DNA from 3 places in the Psychromonas saccharinae genome. Region 1 is predicted to be linked to each of the others. Evidence: predicted binding sites of a transcription regulator. Region 1 holds the regulator's gene; each other region holds the start of a gene.
What was found. Region 1 encodes ArgR, which controls arginine synthesis, uptake and breakdown. Its sites were predicted from a motif close to ANTGAATANNTATTCANT; they were not measured.

Region 1 (4,587 bases):
CTTGTGATCCTGTTTTAGCTTATTACTTTGCCAATAAAAAAATCACCCAACCATTAATTTGGGAACGATTTAAATTAGCATATCAAAGTAACCAAACGTCTTTACTCCGTTATCTCAGTAAATTGATAAATACGTCGAATCAATCTCTCGCACAAGAATTACTCGATGTAAATCAAGCGCCAGAAAAAATATTAACCAATGATTTATTTAAACAGCGTAAAGACAGCCAATACGACTTATTAATTCCCACTATTCAAAGATTAGCGAGAAAAAATATTAATCTCGGGATGGACGCTTACGCACTTTATAATAAAAGAATAGGGTTTAATGCATCCGAAAAAAACACACTAAAAAAATACTTGGTAAATCGTATTCTGATCCACGAAAGAAGCGCTTTATTTCCATGGCTAGATAAAGAACTCCCCAGTTTACATGACGATTCACTGGTCGAGCGACGCATCCGTTATGCCATCAAACATAATAACTGGGCTGATATTGAATTTTGGATACAACAATTATCCGCATCCCAAAAATTAAACAGTAAATGGCAATATTGGCAAGCCCGTGTTTTTGAAAATAATAATGCATCGCAAAAGGCAGATTTATTATATAAAAAGCTTGCTAACACCCGTACTTATTACGGTTTTTTAGCGGCTCAGAAATTAGGGCTAACCTATCAATTTAATGCCCTTGTTGTACCTAACAATCTCAAAAGCTTAAGTCCTTATGAGACAGCACTTGCGCATATAGGTGAATTATTTTTTCAAAAACACATCACATTATTAAAACGTGAATGGGAAGGATTACTTCAAGGAAAAAATATTGATCAACAAAGACAATTGGGTTTATATGCAAAACAAAACGGATGGTCCCATCTTTCTGTTGTTGCAAGCATCCGATCTAAAAGTTGGGATGCATTAAATATCCGTTTCCCAGAAGTAAAACCTGATATATTTAATTACACGGCAGATAAATACAAAATAGCTTCAAGTTATATCTATGCCATTACACGTCAGGAAAGTTCTTTTGATGAATATGCTAATTCCCCCGCTGGTGCAAAAGGTTATATGCAATTAATGCCAGGTACTGCGAAGGAAACTGCACGTAAAATTGGTTTAACTGATTATAAAAGCACTGCGCAATTATCGGAAGGTGAAATCAATTTACAACTTGGAGGTGCTTATCTGAATATGCTTTTAGAGCGTTATCAAGGTAACCGAGTCCTCGCTACAGCCGCCTATAATGCAGGACCTAACCGAGTTGATCGCTGGCTTGCTAATGCACAAAAGAACAATTTATCAATGGATAGTTGGGTCGAAAGCATTCCCTATAATGAAACCCGACGTTATGTGAAAAATGTACTCGCTTATAATGTTATTTATCAACATATCTTAGATAAACCGCTTGAGTTTTTAACCAACCAAGAAATTAATACACACTTTTAAATATATAACATCTACCAGCACTGATTATTATCAGTGCTGCCATCACTTGTATGATGGCTGTTTTGATCAATAAACAAAGTCCGGCAATCGACCACATCTCGATACTGTGACGCATCCATTTTAGCTTCAGCTTTCATCAAATAGGTTTTTACCCCCGCAGAAACAACACTAAAGTTATAATAATCGTGATCTGTTGGTAAACCAACACTGGCTGCTAAATTTGAATAACTACTTAAAATATATAAATTAGTTTGCTTCAATTGTGCCTTCAATAATTCAGTTTGCGCATCAGTTCGTCGGCTTTGTATGATATGAGATTGGTAGGATGGGTAGGCAAGCGAAGATAGAATGGCCACAATGGCAATTACAATTAATAACTCAATTAACGTAAATCCAGATTTACTTTCCATCAATGAAACGACCACTCTCCTCAGCTTCAGTTCTTAAAATAACAGATGATATTGAGATAACTAATATCAGTGTAGAAAGTAATCGACCGGATTGCAAAAATGGGATTTATTAATTATTCATGTTTAACGGCTAAGCAAATAGTTTTTTAATAACCTCAAGTGTGACTTTCATATCTTTGCAACTCACGGGCGTAATAAAGACGGTATCATCACCGGCAATCGTCCCAAGAATACCTTCTGCTTTACCAATAGAATCAAGTAAACGCGCAATAAGTTGAGCTGCACCGGGGCTTGTATGAATAATAATAAGGCTTTCGTTATGATCAATATCAAGCACTAAGTTCTTAAGTGGACTCGTGGTCATCGGAATGCCTAACTCAGCAGGCAAACAATATACCATCTCACCTTTAGCATTGCGTGTACGCACGGCACCCGATTTACTCAACATGCGAGAAACTTTAGATTGATTAATATTATGAAAACCCGCTTGTAATAAAGCGTCTACAATTTCACCCTGTGAACTCAATCGTTCTTTTTTTAACAAATCTCTAAAAAAGTCCATTAATTCGATCGTGTGCTTCATATTGAATAACTCTAAAACAAATTTCTAGGGAAATAACTGTAAGATAAAAACAATTATCAATAAATAAATCGTTAATAAATATGCATAAATATTCATATTTATTTTGGTGAATTGTACCTTTATTTCCATCATCATGCTATGCCAATCACCAATGAGAAATAAATCGTCAATACAATAAGAAATTTTAAATGCCATAAAGCGCATTCAAATATGAAAAGGTTCGACCACTATCACCTCTCTAAATTGTGCATTATTCACCCGATTTACTTGTATTGATCACATTCAAACAATCATCTCAACGAAATCTCTACTTTTTAAAAAAAAGAAGACTAATCTATTTAAAGTTATGATCACTTTTGGAGGTTTCTATGGGTAGCATAAAAGTAGCAGTAATAGGGGCAGCAGGCGGAATTGGTCAAGCATTATCTTTATTATTAAAAATTAATTTACCAGAAAATTCTATTTTATCACTATACGATACCAATCCAATGACACCGGGAGTCGCTAAAGATTTAAGCCATATACCAACAAGTATTCAAGTTGAAGGCTATAGCGGAGACGATGGACTTAAGAATACAATCAAAGATGCCAACGTTATTATTATTTGTGCAGGTATCGCTAGAAAACCGGGTATGGATAGAGCCGATTTATTCAATAACAATGCAAATACCGTTAAATACATTATTGAAAATATAGCTGAAATTTCACCCAACGCATGTATTGGGATAATTACGAATCCGATTAACACACTCGTTGCACTTGCAGCGGAAGTATTAAAAAAAGCCAATATTTACGATAAACGCAAACTGTTTGGTATAACGACTCTTGATATTATTCGTGCAGAAGATTTTATTGCCGAAGAAAAAGGTATTCCCGCTGAATATGTTCATATCAGTGTAATTGGAGGCCACAGTGGTAAAACAATATTACCAGTTCTTTCACAAGTACAAGGGGTTAAATTCACGGAAGAAGAAGTGATTGAACTAACCAAACGTATTCAAAATGCCGGCACAGAAGTCATAGAAGCCAAAGCAGGTAGTGGCTCCGCAACCCTATCAATGGCACATGCAGCCTCCATTTTCTGCGTTAGCCTTGTCAAAGCCCTATTAGGGAAACAAGGTATTATTGAAAATGCATATGTTGATGGTGGTAACCCCTGCTCTCCTTTTTTTACTCAACCTTTATTATTAGGCGTGCATGGTATTGAACGGGTTTTACCTTTTGGAGAATTAAGTCCATTCGAGGAGAAAACAAAACAAGATATGATAAAAATACTACATGCAGATATTCAAAAGGGAATTGATTTTATAAAAACAAAATAAAAATCAATTAAAACAAAAATATCAGTGGCAAAATTAACTTTTTCCTTCAATACTTAAATTGATATGAAAAACAATCGTGAAATAACGTGATATTGCATCAAAAAAGGAAATAGATGGTTAGCGAGTACTGCATGATTAATTAAAAACATGCAGTTTTCTACGGGCATATTTTCTTTAACACCATCATTCAACCATGAAAATAAATCTTTTGTTATAACAACTATGGAGTAAAGGATGCACAACACATTAGCAATTGTACTAGCCGGCGGAACTGGCTCTCGATTATCACCGTTAACCAATGATAGAGCAAAACCAGCAGTTCCTTTTGGAGGAAAATACCGAATTATCGACTTCACACTCACTAATTGTTTGCATTCTGGTTTAAGGCGAATACTTGTTTTAACACAATATAAATCACATTCATTGCAAAAACATTTACGCGATGGATGGTCTGTATTCAATCCAGAACTAGGTGAATACATTACTGTTGTTCCTCCACAAATGCGCAAAGGAGAAAAATGGTACAGTGGAACTGCCGATGCGATTCACCAAAATCTTTGGCTACTTTCTCGTAGTGAAGCGAAGTATGTGGTGGTGTTATCAGGTGATCATATATATAGAATGGATTACTCCCCGATGCTTGAACAGCATCGTTTAAATAAAGCAGATTTAACCGTTGCTTGTATGGAAGTGCCCGTTGAGGAGGCAAGTTCCTTTGGAGTGATGAGTATAAATGAAGATAAAAAAATTCTCGAATTTAGTGAAAAACCGCAATCCCCTGCAACTATTCCGAATAATCCTAACAAAAGCCTCACCTCAATGGGCAT
Region 2 (4,587 bases), 620 kb from region 1:
TTTATTCTTCTTTATATCAACTGGTAATTTAATTACATAAGTTAATTGCTTTCATGTGTTGTGTATTCTGTAGGCTAGCTGCAGTAGTGTTTTATCATTTTTTCAATAACACTTTTGGTTGGCTTGACGAATGAGAGGTCAAGATATTCGTCTGCTTGATGCGCCTGTGCAATATGTCCAGGGCCTAAAACAATCGTATCACAGCCAAGTTGTTGAATAAAAGGCGCTTCTGTACAGTAGTTCGCACTCTCTGCTGAGTTACCTGTATAGATTTCTGCATTTTCAATTAAATCTGAGTGTAATGGGCATTGGTATGAGGGAATTGGCTCATGTAAATGGTAAACATCAACACTTTTTGGATAACGTTTTTCAATTTCCGATAGTGCTTGCTTAATCATCATGAACAATTCATTTGTTGTCAGACCTGGAATGGGGCGCATATCGATGTGTAATTCACAGCAACCACATATTCTATTAGGGCTATCTCCACCATGAATCGCACCAAAATTAAGGGTTGGATAAGGAACTTTAAAATGCGGGTTAGAGTAGTTGTCTTTGAGTTTTTGTTGTACTTTTTTTAATTCATTAATAACGAGGTACATCACTTCGATTGCATTTAAGCCTGCTTCAGGATCGGAGCTATGACCTGTTCGCCCTGTGATACGAATACCTTCAGACATATTTCCTTTATGCATCACAACAGGAGATAATCCAGTTGGCTCACCTATAATGGCATAATCGGGTTTAAACTTTTTTTGTTGCCCTATTTGTTGCGCGCCAGCCATGCTTGTTTCTTCATCGGCAGTCGCTAAAATACGTAGGGGTTTCTTAAGCTTTGTTAAATCGATCTCTTTTAGTGCTTCAATAATAAATACAAAAAAGCCTTTCATATCGATGGTGCCTAAACCATATAAACGATCGTCTTTTTCAACTACTGTAAAAGGATCTGTTGTCCAAAGCTTCTCGTCATAGGGAACGGTGTCGGTATGTCCTGAAAGTAATAAACCGCCATCACCTTCACCTAAGGTCGCGATTAAGTTATATTTACCAGGCGCATTTTTTACTGCTTCGATTTCATTTTTGAAACCAAGTTGCTCAAGCCACGTAGCCAATTGATTAATGACCTGTAAATTACTTTGATCCCATGACGAGTCGGTTGAACTGATTGATGGGATAGCGATAATATCTTTATATAGGTTTAAAAATGGGGGCAATGACATAGTGCACCTTTAAATAAATCGAGAAAAATTGTGTTGTATATAAAGGAAGAATAGTTTGTTAATAACAATTATCTTTCACAACACAATAGCAGATTAAATGATCAAGTAAATACCTTAAAATAAATATTCATTAATATTGAATAAATAGTCACTTCTGGTTACTATGTGTTTTTGATCGTGAAGTAAAGATCTAGACTACATTTCTTTGCGATTCTTGTCGTTTTTTTAGAGTCAACAAAACAGGAACTTCTTTATGTTAAAAGCCATTGTTGTGGGTGCTAGCGGATATACTGGCGCAGAATTAGCACATTTTCTAACCCGTCATCCCGACATCGAATTGGCTGGTTTATATGTTTCTGAAGGTAGCTTAGATAAGGGTAAAAAGTTATCCAGTCTTTATGGTAACTTACTCGGTGTAGTTGATATGCCATTACAACCACTTGGTAACAGTGGCATTGAAGCGGCCTGTAAAGGTATCGACATTGTTGTTTTAGCAACTGCGCATGAAGTTAGCCACGATCTTGCGCCATTATTTTTAGCGCAAAATACTGTTGTTTTTGATTTATCCGGTGCATTTCGAGTTAATGAAAGTGGTTTTTATGATAAGTTTTATGGTTTTACACATCAACATCCACAATTACTTGAAAAAGCGGTTTATGGTTTAGCTGAATGGAATGCTGAAGCGGTTAAAAATACTGATCTTATTGCAGTGCCTGGGTGTTATACAACCGCATCATTAACAGCTCTAAAGCCTTTGGCTGAAGCGGGTTTAATCAAAGCGGGAACTAAACCGACAATTAATGCGACCAGTGGTGTGAGTGGCGCGGGACGAAAAGCAAGTGTAGTGAGTAGTTTCTGCGAAGTTAGTTTACAACCTTATGGTGTGTTTACCCATCGTCATAAACCTGAAATTGATCAGCATTTGGGATTGCCGGTGGTCTTTACACCACATTTAGGTAGCTTTAAACGCGGAATTTTAGCCAGTATTAATGTGCAACTAAAAGCTGGCGTGACTGCAGAGCAAGTTAATCAAGCTTATCAAGAAGCCTATGCAGATAAACCTATTGTTCGTTTGATGGATGGAACGTTCCCTGCACTTAAAAATGTTGTAGGGACACCTTACTGTGATTTAGGTTGGGCTGTTGAAGGAGAAGACTTGGTTGCATTTAGTGCGATTGATAACCTATTAAAAGGTGCGTCATCACAAGCAATACAATGCATTAATTTGCGTTTTGGTTTTGCTATTACAACGTCACTTTTATAAACAGGATAGAATCATGACAAGCGCATTAAAACCTTTATTGATTAAGCTCGGCGGTGCAGTACTTGAAAATGAGCAGGCATTAACCAATTTATTTTCGGCTTTAACTGCATATCTAAAAGATAAACAACGTCCATTGTTATTAGTACATGGTGGTGGTGTTATTGTTGAAGATGTTTTAAAAAAAATGAACATCGTTAGTCAGAAGAAAAATGGTTTAAGAATTACGCCTTTTGAACAAATTCCCTATGTTGCAGGTGCACTAGCAGGAACATCAAATAAACTTTTGATGGCAAAAGCGTTACAAGCTGGTCTTTCTGCCGTTGGCTTATCGCTTGCAGATGGTTTTAGTTGTAAAGTGACACAAATGGATCCAGATCTTGGCGCGGTTGGTCTTTGTAGTCCAAACAATCCTTCATTAATCAATGGATTACTTGCTGGTGGCCATCTACCTGTTATTTCCTCGATTGGCATTGGTGATGATGGGCGTTTATATAACGTTAATGCAGACCAAGCTGCGATTGCTATTTGTGAGTTAATTGATGCAGAGCTTGTGTTCTTATCCGATGTTGATGGTGTTTGGGACGATAAAAAACAGGTTATTCCTGAATTAGGTACTCAATTAGCAGATAAACTCATTGCTGAGAATGTGATTCAAGATGGCATGGCTGTCAAAGTAAAAGCAGCATTGCAAGCCGCAGAACAATTAGGTTATGTTATGTTGGCAAGTTGGAAAAACCCAGATAATTTAGTGTCATTGCTTGCCGGACAAGCAGTGGGTACAAAAGTAGTTAAGTAGAGAGTTGAATATGGAAAATTTATTAACCGGTTTAGAAATGACTCAGCAAGAAGCACTAGATCTTATTGCACTGGGTAAAGATTTAAAAGCAAACCCGACTAAATATGCACAAGCATTAGCGGGAAAAAGTGTTGTTACGTTATTCGAAAAACAATCGCTACGTACGCGTGTAACGTTTGATATTGGCATTCATAAATTGGGTGGTCATGCTGTATATTTAGACCAAGCGAATGGTGAAATGGGGCAACGTGAAGATGTGAAAGATTTTGCAGCAAATATTTCTCGTTGGGCGGATTGTATTGTGGCACGTGTTTATGACCACAAAACAATATTAGAAATGAACAAGTATTCATCTGTGCCAGTTATTAATTCACTTTGTGATTTGTACCACCCTTGCCAAGCGATGGCTGATTTTATGACGTTATCTCAGAATTATGATGACGTATCGCAAGTTAAACTTGCTTATATCGGTGATGGTAATAATGTGACTCACTCATTATTTATTGCTGGTGCTATTCTAGGCGCTACTGTCACCGCTGTTTGTCCTATTGGTCATAGTCCTGATGCTCAAATTCTAAAAAAAGCGGAAGCATTAGCGGCTAAAAGTGGCGCTACTATTACAGTAACCAACAATATTGAAGATATTAAAGGTTATGACGTTGTTTATGGTGACACTTGGTTATCAATGGGTGACGATACACCACTTGAACAAATTAAAGAAAAATTCATGCCATACCAGATCAATCAAGAATTACTTGATGCAACGGGTATTCAGCATATATTACATTGTCAGCCTGCTCACCGTGGTTTAGATATTACTTCGGATGTAATGGATGGCCCTGCTTCATTGATTTTTGATCAAGCAGAAAATAGAATGCATATTCAAAACGCTATTATGCTTACATTGATGAAAGGAAAATAATCAAATGAGTAAAGTAAAAAAAGTTGTACTCGCTTATTCTGGTGGTTTAGATACGTCAGCAATTATTCCATGGCTGAAAGAAACCTACGATAACTGTGAGATTGTTGCTTTTTGTGCCGATGTAGGTCAAGGCGCTGAAGAGTTAATCGGATTAGAAGAAAAAGCATTGGCTTCAGGTGCATCAGAATGTCATATCGTTGATCTAAAAGAAGCGTTTGTTGCTGATTATATTTATCCAACGATTGCAACGGGTGCAGTGTATGAAGGTACTTACTTATTAGGTACATCAATGGCACGCCCAATTATTGCAAAAGCACAAGTTGAAGTTGCGCTTAAAGTTGGTGCGGATGCTGTTTGTCATGGTTGTACAGGTAAAGGTAACGAC
Region 3 (4,587 bases), 590 kb from region 1:
AAATTTATACGGATGTAGATGGTGTTTATACAACAGACCCTCGTGTTGAGCCAAATGCACGTCGTCTCGATAGCATTACATTTGAAGAAATGTTGGAAATGGCAAGTTTAGGAACGAAAGTATTACAAATTCGTTCAGTAGAGTTTGCTGGTAAATACAATGTGCCACTTCGTGTTTTATCTAGTTTTAAAGATGGTGGCGGTACATTAATTAGTTATGAGGAAAATAAGATGGAATCTCCGGTTATTTCTGGCATCGCGTTTAATCGTGATGAAGCGCGTTTAACTTTGTCTGGTGTACCGGATCAACCCACCGTAGCGGCACAAATTCTTTCGCCAATCTGTGGTGCTAATATTGATGTGGATATGATCGTTCAAAATACATTAGGTGATGGTAAAACAGATTTTACATTTACCGTTCATAATGATGATTATCTTCATGCTAAGGAACTTTTAGAAGAAGTTTGTGTCAGACTTGGAGCAAAAAGTGTTCAAGGAAGCAGTGATATTGCAAAAGTTTCTATTGTCGGTGTTGGTATGTGGAATCATCCTGGCGTCGCAAAAACAATGTTCGAAACATTAGGCCAAGAAGGGATTAATATTCATCAGATAACAACATCAGAAATTAAAATCTCTGTGTTGGTTGATAGTAAATACCTAGAACTGGCTGTTCGCTCATTGCATAAAGCGTTTGAATTAGATGTTGAACCAAAAGAAGAAAAATAGTTCTTTCAGCACTATACTGTAAGATATTGTAAGAAATCGAAATTCTATTTGTACAAGTGCAAATAGAATTAATGGAAATAAAAAATATAATAGGGGCAGTGTATGCTTATATTAACTCGCAGAGTTGGCGAAACTTTAATGATTGGTGACAATGTTACCGTGACTGTTTTAGGTGTAAAAGGTAATCAGGTACGTGTTGGTGTTAATGCACCGAAGGAAGTATCAGTGCATCGTGAAGAGATTTACATGCGTATTCAAGCAGAAAAAGAGAACGGTAATAGTTAATTATTGCAACGAATATAAAAGAGCTTAATTGCTCTTTTTTGCTTTAAGAGGGGATGTTGTTCACTCATAAGTCATGAGTTGCTTGTTTAATAGTCAAATAGAATAAGATTGTTAAAAAATGTTTGACTTGTTTTTATAAGACAGTAATATGTGCGCCAACAAGACGACGGTGGGGTGGCCGAGTGGCCGAAGGCGCTCCCCTGCTAAGGGAGTAACGGGTTTATAGCCTGTTCGAGAGTTCGAATCTCTCCTCCACCGCCATTTTGTTAAAAGATTCTTAAAGCGGGTGTAGCTCAGCTGGATAGAGTACCTGGCTACGAACCAGGCGGTCAGGGGTTCGAATCCCTTCACCCGCACCATCTTTTATTAGTAGTAACAGATGTGCGTATTAAGAATAAAAAATTAAAAACAAAAGAATATCGCGGCGGGTGTAGCTCAGCTGGATAGAGTACCTGGCTACGAACCAGGCGGTCAGGGGTTCGAATCCCTTCACCCGCACCATTCTTTGATAATAGGCTTACTTCGGTAAGTTTTTTTGTTTTTAAGAGCTTAATAATATTAAACCACTTAATATTATGACACCATGCGGGTGTAGCTCAGCTGGATAGAGTACCTGGCTACGAACCAGGCGGTCAGGGGTTCGAATCCCTTCACCCGCACCATCTCTTTATTTCCTCTCTTTCTTTTTTCATGATTTTTCTATTTTCGATTTATTTCATGATTGTCGGGTATAAAAAAGAGTTATTAAGCACAAAAATCACATCCCAAGCTTTCCTAAATTTTTTTCCTTGTTTTTTATGATCTTGACAGCAAAATTAAATGTTAAAAGGGTCTTATAATAAAGTGTTCTCAGCTGGTTTTATTGTTAATTTATCGGAGTTTTACATCTGTATCCCCGAGGGTATTGGTTAATTTATATAAGTATTCAGCTTAAATGAATATTTATACTTTTTGTTTCAGCATAATAAATAAAACCGTTTTGATTGAAATTTGACTTGGCAATAGTGCTTTTACAGTCGTATTTGGCACTGAATAGCTTTTATTTATAAGCATATTATTTTTAGTGTTTAGTTTATCGGTGTTCACAATATTGCTTGTCTTTCAATTGAGCACAATATTTCGTATGATATGCTGTTCCCACAGTAAAGCTCATCAACTATTATGAAATAGTTAATTTAGTGGTTTTAACAAAGAAATAGCTTTTTATTTGACTTTTAAGGGGGCATAAAGAGAGGTCTGCGACTTATTTAGTCTTTTTGAAAACCATAAAAAAATAAATGGCTATGAATATTTATTCAGAATAACGAATGCATCTATAAATATTGATCTGTTACCTACAACTATAGGATATAAAGTATGGATATTACCGAGTTATTATTAAAGGCAATGACGCTGTTAGGGTTAGGAATGACCTTTGTATTTATGTTTTTAGGTTTATTGATGATTGCTATCAAGTTATTAGCAATGTTTGTACACGCAGATCAACCTACCGTCGCGACTAAGCCAGTCCAAAAGGCAATTAAGCCTCAGTCATCAGATATCGATCCAAAAGTTGTTGCGGCTATCAGCTCTGCTGTCATGCAATACCGTAAAAGAACAACGGCATAAAATCTTAGAGGGAATGATAAAATGAATAAAAATAAGAACGCGTCTAAACCACTAGCAATCACTGAATTAGTATTGCGCGATGGGCATCAGTCTTTATTTGCTACCCGAATGCGTATCGATGATATGTTACCTATCGCAGCAAAACTCGATCAAATGGGGTATTGGTCGATTGAGAGTTGGGGAGGCGCAACGTTTGACTCTTGCATTCGTTATTTAGGAGAAGACCCTTGGGATCGCATTCGTGAATTAAAAGCAGTTATGCCCAATACACCACAACAAATGTTATTACGTGGCCAAAATTTATTAGGCTATCGCCACTATGCTGATGATGTTGTTGAAAAATTTGTTGAACGTGCACACGAGAACGGTGTTGATGTGTTCCGTATTTTTGATGCGATGAATGACGTGCGTAATTTTGAAGCAGCGATTAAAGCGGCCATTAAAGTTGGCGGGCATGCTCAAGGGGCGATTTCTTATACAACCAGCCCTGTTCATACCATTGATAATTGGGTTGATACAGCTAAACGACTCGAAGATATGGGCTGTCATTCATTATGCATAAAAGATATGGCTGGATTACTTAAACCCTATGCAGCTGAAGAGTTAGTTACTAAAATTAAAGCCAGTACTGATATTCCTCTCGCACTCCATTGTCATGCAACGACGGGCTTAAGTTTAGCTTCTCAACAAAAAGCAATTGATGCAGGAGTCGATATTCTTGATTCATCTATTTCTTCTATGAGTATGACCTATGGACACTCTGCAACAGAAACTCTCGTTGCAATGGTAGAGGGTGAGGCGCGTGATACCGGATTAGATTTACATAAACTCGAAGAGATTTCTGCTTATTTCCGTGATGTTCGTAAAAAATATGGGAAATTTGAAGGTGAATTAAAAGGGGTTGATCCTCGAATTTTAATTGCTCAGGTACCCGGTGGTATGTTGACCAATATGGAAAGCCAATTAAAACAGCAAGGCGCTGCGGATAAGATGGATGAAGTATTGAAAGAAATTTCAGTTGTCCGTAAAGATCTTGGTTATATTCCATTAGTAACACCGACATCACAAATTGTGGGGACACAATCCGTGATCAATGTGTTGATGGGAGAGCGTTATAAAAATATCACTAAAGAAACGGCTGGGGTTTTAAAAGGTGAGTACGGTGCAACACCCGCACCTGTTAATACAGAGTTACAGGAAAAAGTGTTAGACGGTGGCCAACCTATTACATGTCGACCTGCAGATAATATTAAGCCAGAAATGGATCATATTATTTCCGAGTTAAAAAAAGTGGCGACAGAAAAAGGAATTAAGCTTGCTGAACAAGAAATTGATGATGCACTGATTTATGCTTTATTCCCTGAAATTGGGTTGAAGTTCCTACAAAACAGAGATAATCCAGATGCGTTTGAGCCTGTTCCGAGTGTCGATGATGTCGCTTCTTCTGCACCGGTTAAAGCCGCGACTAAAAGCAAAGCAGAGACATATTCTGTTGCTGTAGATGGTCAGTTATTTACTGTGCAGGTTGGTCCTGAGGGCAGTATCGATGGTATTGTTCCTGCGGCTCCTACGGCAAACTTGACCACATCGACCGCTGCGCCAGTACAAGCACCTGCTGGAGAAGGGGAAGATCTTACTGCGCCATTGGCTGGTAATGTTTTTAAGGTACTCGCAAAACAAGGTGATCAAGTAAGCGAAGGGGATGTACTGCTTGTGTTGGAAGCGATGAAGATGGAAACTGAAATCAGAGCGGTTAATGCAGGCGTAGTACAAGCTATATTAGTCAAAGAAGGCGATGCTGTAATAGTGGGTGAACCACTGTTTACAATCGGTTAAGGGAATCATGTGGACGGATTAATAAAACTTTGGATGGACACAGGGATTGCTAACTTTGCCTTAGTCGACCTAGTCATGATTGCGGTTGGTTGCATCCTTTTATTCTTAGCGATTGCTCGTGGATTTGAGCCAT

Region 2: a site for ArgR is predicted at 1,356-1,373, ahead of argC (N-acetyl-gamma-glutamyl-phosphate reductase). Genes of this name have one in related genera too.
Region 3: a site for ArgR is predicted at 2,293-2,310, ahead of ACR30L_RS18050 (OadG family transporter subunit). Genes of this name have one in related genera too.

What each region holds. Positions count from the first base shown of each region.
Region 1 covers NZ_CP195153.1:131,096-135,682, reverse strand. Annotated here, with positions in the region: gene ACR30L_RS00625 (transglycosylase SLT domain-containing protein) at 1-1,445, shown strand, start outside; gene ACR30L_RS00620 (type IV pilin protein) at 1,457-1,855, opposite strand; gene argR (transcriptional regulator ArgR) at 1,986-2,438, opposite strand; gene mdh (malate dehydrogenase) at 2,816-3,760, shown strand; gene glgC (glucose-1-phosphate adenylyltransferase) at 3,995-4,587, shown strand, end outside.
Region 2 covers NZ_CP195153.1:4,003,437-4,008,023, reverse strand. Annotated here, with positions in the region: gene argE (acetylornithine deacetylase) at 75-1,220, opposite strand; gene argC (N-acetyl-gamma-glutamyl-phosphate reductase) at 1,474-2,484, shown strand; gene argB (acetylglutamate kinase) at 2,498-3,280, shown strand; gene ACR30L_RS17900 (ornithine carbamoyltransferase) at 3,291-4,202, shown strand; gene ACR30L_RS17895 (argininosuccinate synthase) at 4,207-4,587, shown strand, end outside.
Region 3 covers NZ_CP195153.1:4,033,570-4,038,156, reverse strand. Annotated here, with positions in the region: gene ACR30L_RS18080 (aspartate kinase) at 1-725, shown strand, start outside; gene csrA (carbon storage regulator CsrA) at 828-1,010, shown strand; tRNA gene ACR30L_RS18070 (tRNA-Ser) at 1,179-1,271, shown strand; tRNA gene ACR30L_RS18065 (tRNA-Arg) at 1,293-1,369, shown strand; tRNA gene ACR30L_RS18060 (tRNA-Arg) at 1,435-1,511, shown strand; tRNA gene ACR30L_RS18055 (tRNA-Arg) at 1,596-1,672, shown strand; gene ACR30L_RS18050 (OadG family transporter subunit) at 2,367-2,618, shown strand; gene oadA (sodium-extruding oxaloacetate decarboxylase subunit alpha) at 2,640-4,454, shown strand; gene ACR30L_RS18040 (sodium ion-translocating decarboxylase subunit beta) at 4,464-4,587, shown strand, end outside.